Linked DNA regions of Adhaeribacter radiodurans. The protein of the gene in region 1 interacts with the protein of each later gene in a pairwise test. Links are inferred from orthologs where the notes say so. Each region holds a gene or a part of one and is shown on either strand. Other genes may lie near its edges.

Region 1 (3,444 bases):
TACTCCAGGATTATGGCCTACCAATAAAATTACAAAACGGTTTTTATCTAATGCACTTAGGGACCTTAGAAGTTGGGTTAGGGAAGCATTATATAAATCTCGGATAGGTAATATAGCATCTTGATTAATAGTAAATTGATTAGCAATTATAGAAGCAGTACTCAAAGTACGAAGAGCACTGCTGCACACGATTTGGTCGGGCTTTAAACCGGTTTGCTGCAGCCATTTACCTGCTTGAACTGCTTGTGCTTTTCCTTTCTCAGTTAAGTCACGGTCGAAATCAGCCTGGTGAAAAGAAGGGGTTTGCGCCTCTCCATGTCGACATATAAATAAGTGATACCGCATAAATGCTATTGAACTTGTAAGGTAAGATTGGGGTTTTAAAAGTACAGTTTGATATTGAATTTTAACAAAAATGCTTTAATCGGAAAAGGGCAAGTTTGTTGTATTTTAGAAAAAATAATCATCTTTGAGAAAAAAAGGCCGGTCGGTCGAGTAGTTAGAGCACATAAATGGTTAAAAACTTAGTAATTGTTGAGTCGCCTGCCAAGGCAAAAACTATTGAAGGTTATTTAGGGAAGGACTTCATTGTTAAATCTAGTTTTGGTCACGTTCGCGATTTGCCCAAAGATAATAATGCGATTGATATAAAGAATGGCTTTAAACCCACCTATATTGTTTCGGCAGATAAAAAAGATGTAGTAGCGGAATTAAAGAAGTTAGCCAAAGAGGCAGAGCTTGTCTGGCTCGCTTCCGACGATGACCGTGAGGGAGAAGCTATTTCTTGGCATTTATCTGAAGCCCTAAACTTAAACGATAAGAAAACGCGACGCATTGTATTCCGGGAAATTACTAAAAATGCTATTTTAAACGCTATTGAATCGCCCAGGGGTATTGATATTGACCGCGTGAATGCGCAACAAGCGCGTCGTGTGTTAGACCGATTGGTGGGTTTTGAATTATCGCCGGTACTCTGGAAAAAAATTAAGACTGGTTTATCAGCGGGTAGGGTACAATCCGTAGCGGTACGCCTGGTGGTGGAGCGCGAACGGGAAATTGAGCGGTTTAAGGCCGAATCTGCTTTTAAGGTAATTGCTATTTTTATCGTGAATGGCAAGAAACTGGAAGCAGAGCTACCTAAACGTTTTAAAACCCAGGACGAAGCCCAGGCTTTCTTAGAAAAATGCCGCGGTGCGGAGTACACCATTGAAAATTTGGAGAAAAAGCCTTTAAAGCGTTCCCCGGCTGCGCCTTTTACTACTTCTACTCTACAACAGGAAGCAAGCCGTAAACTAGGATTCTCCGTGTCGCAAACCATGACGGTAGCGCAAAAGTTGTACGAAGCGGGTAAGATTTCTTACATGCGTACCGATTCAGTAAATTTATCTAAAGAAGCTGTTGATGGAGCAATTGCCCGTATAACAGCTGCCTTTGGAGAAGAATATGTAAAAGTACGCCAATACAAAAATAAATCGCAATCCGCGCAGGAGGCGCACGAAGCAATTCGGCCGACTGATTTCTTCGCGAAAGAAGTTTCTTCTGACCGGAATGAACAACGTTTGTATGAGTTAATCCGGAAACGGGCCATTGCCTCTCAAATGGCCGATGCCGAAATTGAAAAAACAACGGCTACTATTAAAATTTCTACAGTTAAAGAAAAGTTTATTGCTACCGGCGAAGTCATTACTTTCGAAGGTTTCCTTAAAGTGTACATTGAATCGAAAGATGACGGGGAAACGCAGGATGATGATGTAAAAGATATGCTGCCTCCTTTAACCATAGGACAATCCTTAACTGCTGAGAGATTACAAGCTACGCAGCGGTTTTCACGTCCGGCACCACGATATACCGAAGCCAGTTTAGTAAAAAAACTTGAAGAAATGGGTATTGGCCGTCCTTCTACTTATGCTCCTACTATTTCTACTATTCAAAAGCGTGGTTACGTAGAAAAAGATAACCGCGAAGGAAAAGAACGCAAATACCAAGTATTAACTTTAGTTAAGGATACCATTGCTGCGGAAACAAAAACCGAACTGGTGGGAGCAGAAAAAGCAAAATTATTCCCGACCGACATGGCGATGGTGGTAAATGACTTTTTGGTAGATTATTTCCCGAGCGTAATTGATTATTCTTTTACGGCTAAAGTAGAAGAAGAATTTGATCAGATTGCTGCTGGCACAAAGGCTTGGGATAAAATGATTGAACATTTTTACAGCGGTTTTCACGAAACAGTTACCTCCAGCCAGAATGTAGAACGATCTACTATAAGCGGCACGCGCGAATTAGGCGTTCATCCGGAAACGGGTAAAAAAATTACGGCCCGGTTAGGTCGGTTTGGGCCCTTTGTGCAAATGGGTGAAGAAAACGAAGACACCAAAGAAAAGCCGGTTTATGCCAGTCTGCGCAAAGGCCAGTTTTTAGAAAGCATAACTTTAGAAGATGCCCTGGAGTTATTTAAATTGCCCAGAATAATCGGCACTTTTGAAGAGAAGGACATGACTGCCGCCATTGGACGTTTCGGTCCGTTTGTCCGACACGATAACAAGTTTTATTCTCTGCCCAAAACATTAGACCCTTTTACGGTTAGTGCCGAAGAAGCTTTTGAACTTATTCAGAACAAACGGAAGGCTGACGCGGAGAAATGTATTAAATCTTTTGCCGAGAATCCGGATGTACAGGTATTGAATGGTCGTTTTGGGCCTTACATTGCCGTTGGTAAGAAAAACGTTAAAATTCCGAAAGATAAAGTTCCGGCCGAACTGACCCTGCAAGAATGCTTAACGCTTGCGGAACAAGCACCGGATAAACCAGCTCGAGGTGGTTTTAAGAAAAAGGCGGAATCAACGACTGATACTCCTACTAAAACCACCGCAAAGAAAACAACTACTAAAAAGCCAACTACTAAAAAAACAGCTGGAGCTAAAAAAGCAACTGCAACAGCTAAAAAGAAATAATTTCAATATTAATTTACCTAATCTTAAAGCGAAGTAAGTTTTTACTTCGCTTTTTTATTTTACAGGTTTAACATTTCATAAAAATTGTAGTAAGCAAGAATTTAAGAGTTCTTATGGCAGCACGCAAGAAAATAGTAGTATTAACAGGAGCCGGTATTAGCGCTGAAAGCGGCATCGCCACTTTCAGGGATGCGAACGGTTTATGGGAAGGCCACGACGTAATGGAAGTAGCCTCGCCGGAAGGATGGCATCGGAATCCAGAATTGGTGTTAAATTTTTATAACGAACGGCGTAAGAAGGCGAACCAGGTAAATCCTAATCCTGGGCATCTGGCACTGGCACAGTTAGAAGATAAGTACGACCTTACCATCGTCACGCAAAATGTAGACGATCTTCATGAAAAAGCAGGCTCTACGAATGTAGTGCATTTACACGGTAAATTATTTGAATCGAGAAGTACTGTAGATGAAAATTTGGTGTACCCGATGGA
Region 2 (3,176 bases), 770 kb from region 1 along the record:
AATAATGGAAAAAAATTACGTTACCTCCACTCCTAAACTGATTCAGTATTTTTACTTTGATCCGGCTAATATTATTTACGTGATAACAGAACGTGGTCCACAAAAAACTTACCTTTACGATATAAACATAGCCTTAATTGGCGATAAGCCTCTTACTAATAAATTACCCGTGCATTTAGAATACAATGCTACTTTGCAACAATATCAATTATTTAAAACTACGGATAATTTACTGCAAGAACTTATTTTTAGAGCCCGGCCTTAACTAAAACGAACTAAGCCAACCTTTGCGATAAAAGAAATACAACTGGCCTAGTAAAATAAGTAACATAATACCCAACAAAATGACGTACCCGTAAGGGTGATACAACTCCGGCATATTCAGGTAATTAATGGAACCATCGGGGTTTTGGCGCGAAAAGTTCATACCGTATACGCCGGCCACAAAACTGAGCGGAATAAAAATGCTGGAAATAATAGTAAGCACTTTCATAATTTCGTTCATGCGGTTGCTTACATTCGACAAGTATAATTCGGTTAAGTTGCCCATTAGCTCGCGGTAATTGTCTACAATGTCCAGCACCTGCACAATATGATCGTACACATCTTTAAAGTAAATTTTTATTTCATTGGGGATAGTGCTGTTCTCGCTGCGCAGAATTTCATTTAATTTATCCCTTTCCGACCAGGCAATCCGGCGAACTTTTAACATTTCCCGTTTCATGTTCAAGATTTGGGTCAGCAGTTTTTTGTTAGGCTGCCCAAATAATGAATCTTCCAGCTCTTCGAGGTAATCTCCTACTTGCGCCAATACCGGAAAATAATTATCAATGGTAACATCCATTATAGCGTAGGTAATGTATTGAATGGGCTGTTGGCGTATTGTTCCCCGGCCTGCCCGAATGCGGGACCGCAGCATATCCAGGCAATCTTCGTAATCGCTCTGTAGCGTTATAATATAGTTAGAACCAGTAAAAATGGAAATCTGATCGTCGTCGAGACAATGGTCCGGCAAAAACGTTATCATCCGGGAAATAAAAAATAAATTTTTCCCTTCCGTATCCATTTTAGGCCGTTGGTAATCGCTGATTACGTCTTCCATTTGCAAAGGGTGGATTTGGAAATCAGCCGAAATTTTTTCTAGTAAAGTTATATCGCCGTACCCTCTAATATCAATCCAATGTTGTAGCTGCGGATTAGCCTGGTAATATTGTAATAAAGCATCATAATCGGTATATTCTTTTTCCTCAAACACATCGTCGTCAAAGGAAATTAAAAACATTCGGGGAGGATGCGCATTTTCGGGTACGTACAAATACCCTGGCCGCTGGCCCACTTTTTTGGCAAAAGTATTTTCCTGGAGAGCTTTAGACTTGGTAAGGGAACGAAAAACTTTCATAATTAAACTTCGGCAAAAGATTTTTTAAAATGTAAAAAGCAGGTATTCAATGCTGAGAGTAAGCTTTCCGACTTATTACGTAATCCGAAGTAAACAGGCAATCACTCCGCAAACCGAACATCTTTTATTTTAGATAACCGGGCGCGTATTATTACCTCGGCGGTTTTAGGAAACTGAATAACGAGCGTACATTCTTGTTCAAATTCTTGCTTTAGAATTACTAAATCTGGTTCTTTCGCTAAACTCATTACCTCGTTTAATTGCTCGTAAGAAAAATACAGGGTTAGCTGGCTTAGTTCTTTTTTTTGAATAATAGTAGCAGTGGCCAAAGCATCTTGTGCAGCCGTTTTGTAAGCCTGAATTAAACCACTTACTCCGAGTTTAATGCCCCCAAAATACCGGACTACCACCAATAAAATATAAGTAAGATTCGACGATTTGAGTTGCCCCAGAATAGGATCACCAGCCGAATGATTGGGTTCGCCATCGTCGTTGGCCCGGTACACGCTGCCGGTTGGGCCTAAACGGTAAGCGTAACAATAATGCCGCGCATCGAAATACTCCTTTTTTAAAGAACCTATTATTTCTTTTATCTCGGCTTCGGAGTTTACCGGAAACGCGAAAGCCAGAAATTTACTTCCTTTTTCTTTATAAACTCCGGCACTGGGAGCAGCAATAGTTTGGTATTGACTCATGTAAGTTAATAAACACAAGTATCAAGATAGTAGATGTTTGACTTTTTTAGTAAAAAAATCTTTGATTTTAAGACAAACAAACTGTACCATTTCTTCGGATAAACCCGGCCACATAGGCAAGCTTAAGCAAGTATCGGCAATATTTTCGGTAATCGGGAAATCGCCTTTTTTATAACCTAAAGAAGTATAAGCTTGTTGCAGGTGCGGTGGAATGGGATAATGGATAACGGTTTCTACGCCTTGGTTGCGTAAATACAACTGTAACTCGTCGCGTACTGAGGTAAGAATAATAAATATGTGATAAACAGATTCGGTATCTGATAAGGAATAAGGTAAAACTATTTCGGTTACATCTTTTAAATGAAAATGGTAGTGGGCAGCAATTTGCCGGCGCTCATTATTCCAGCGGTTTAAATAAGGCAGTTTTACGTTTAAAAAGGCGGCTTGTAATTCGTCTAACCGGGAATTGTAGCCAATTATTTCGTTGTAATTTTTAGTTTCTGAACCATAATTGCGAAGTAGCCGGGCTTTTCTGGCTAATTCCGGATTGTTGGTGGTAATAGCTCCACCATCGCCAAAAGCGCCCAGGTTTTTAGTAGGATAAAAGCTGGTGGCATTTACCTGACCAAAACTGCCGGTTACTTTTCCTTTAAAAGCTGCGCCGTGCGCCTGGGCATTATCTTCAATTACTTTTAAGTCGTATTTTTCTGCTAAAACCATTATGGCGGCCATATTACAGGGCTGGCCGTATAAATGCACGGGTATAATAGCTTTGGTTATGGGAGTAATAGCCGCTTCTATTTTGGTAACATCAATAGTATAAGTAGCAGGATCAGGTTCTACGGGTACGGGAATAGCACCTACCTGCGAAACGGCCAGCCAGGAAGCAATGTACGTATTGGCAGGTACTATTACCTCGTCGCCGGCACCAACATTTACTAATTTTAAACTAATAACAAGAGCCTCCAAGCCGTTGGCTACTCCCACGCAGAATTTGGTTTGGATATAGGCAGCGTATGCTTTTTCAAATTCGCTTACGGATGGACCTAAGATATATTGTTCCGAATCAATAAATTGAATGC

The links.
Region 2: the proteins of topA (region 1) and HUW48_RS07690 interact in binary tests that used the Escherichia coli proteins (3 or more experiments, as listed by UniProt). The link is inferred for Adhaeribacter radiodurans from one-to-one orthologs.

Annotation. Positions count from the first base shown.
Region 1 is NZ_CP055153.1:2,616,614-2,620,057, forward strand. What follows is about bases 121-3,233. They hold topA (type I DNA topoisomerase), read left to right. Parts: upstream 121-512; coding sequence 513-2,954; downstream 2,955-3,233. Other genes in these bases: HUW48_RS10800 (SixA phosphatase family protein), read right to left, coding at 121-345; HUW48_RS10810 (SIR2 family NAD-dependent protein deacylase), read left to right, coding at 3,068-3,233. Also shown: more of HUW48_RS10800, read right to left, coding at 1-120; more of HUW48_RS10810, read left to right, coding at 3,234-3,444. UniProt on the Escherichia coli protein: Releases the supercoiling and torsional tension of DNA, which is introduced during the DNA replication and transcription, by transiently cleaving and rejoining one strand of the DNA duplex.
Region 2 is NZ_CP055153.1:1,841,930-1,845,105, forward strand. Bases 298-3,142 are described here. They hold HUW48_RS07690 (IMPACT family protein), read right to left. Parts: upstream 2,095-3,142; coding sequence 1,501-2,094; downstream 298-1,500. Other genes in these bases: corA (magnesium/cobalt transporter CorA), read right to left, coding at 298-1,399; HUW48_RS07695 (DegT/DnrJ/EryC1/StrS family aminotransferase), read right to left, coding at 2,116-3,142. Outside these bases: HUW48_RS07680 (DUF3352 domain-containing protein), read left to right, coding at 1-265; more of corA, read right to left, coding at 266-297; more of HUW48_RS07695, read right to left, coding at 3,143-3,176.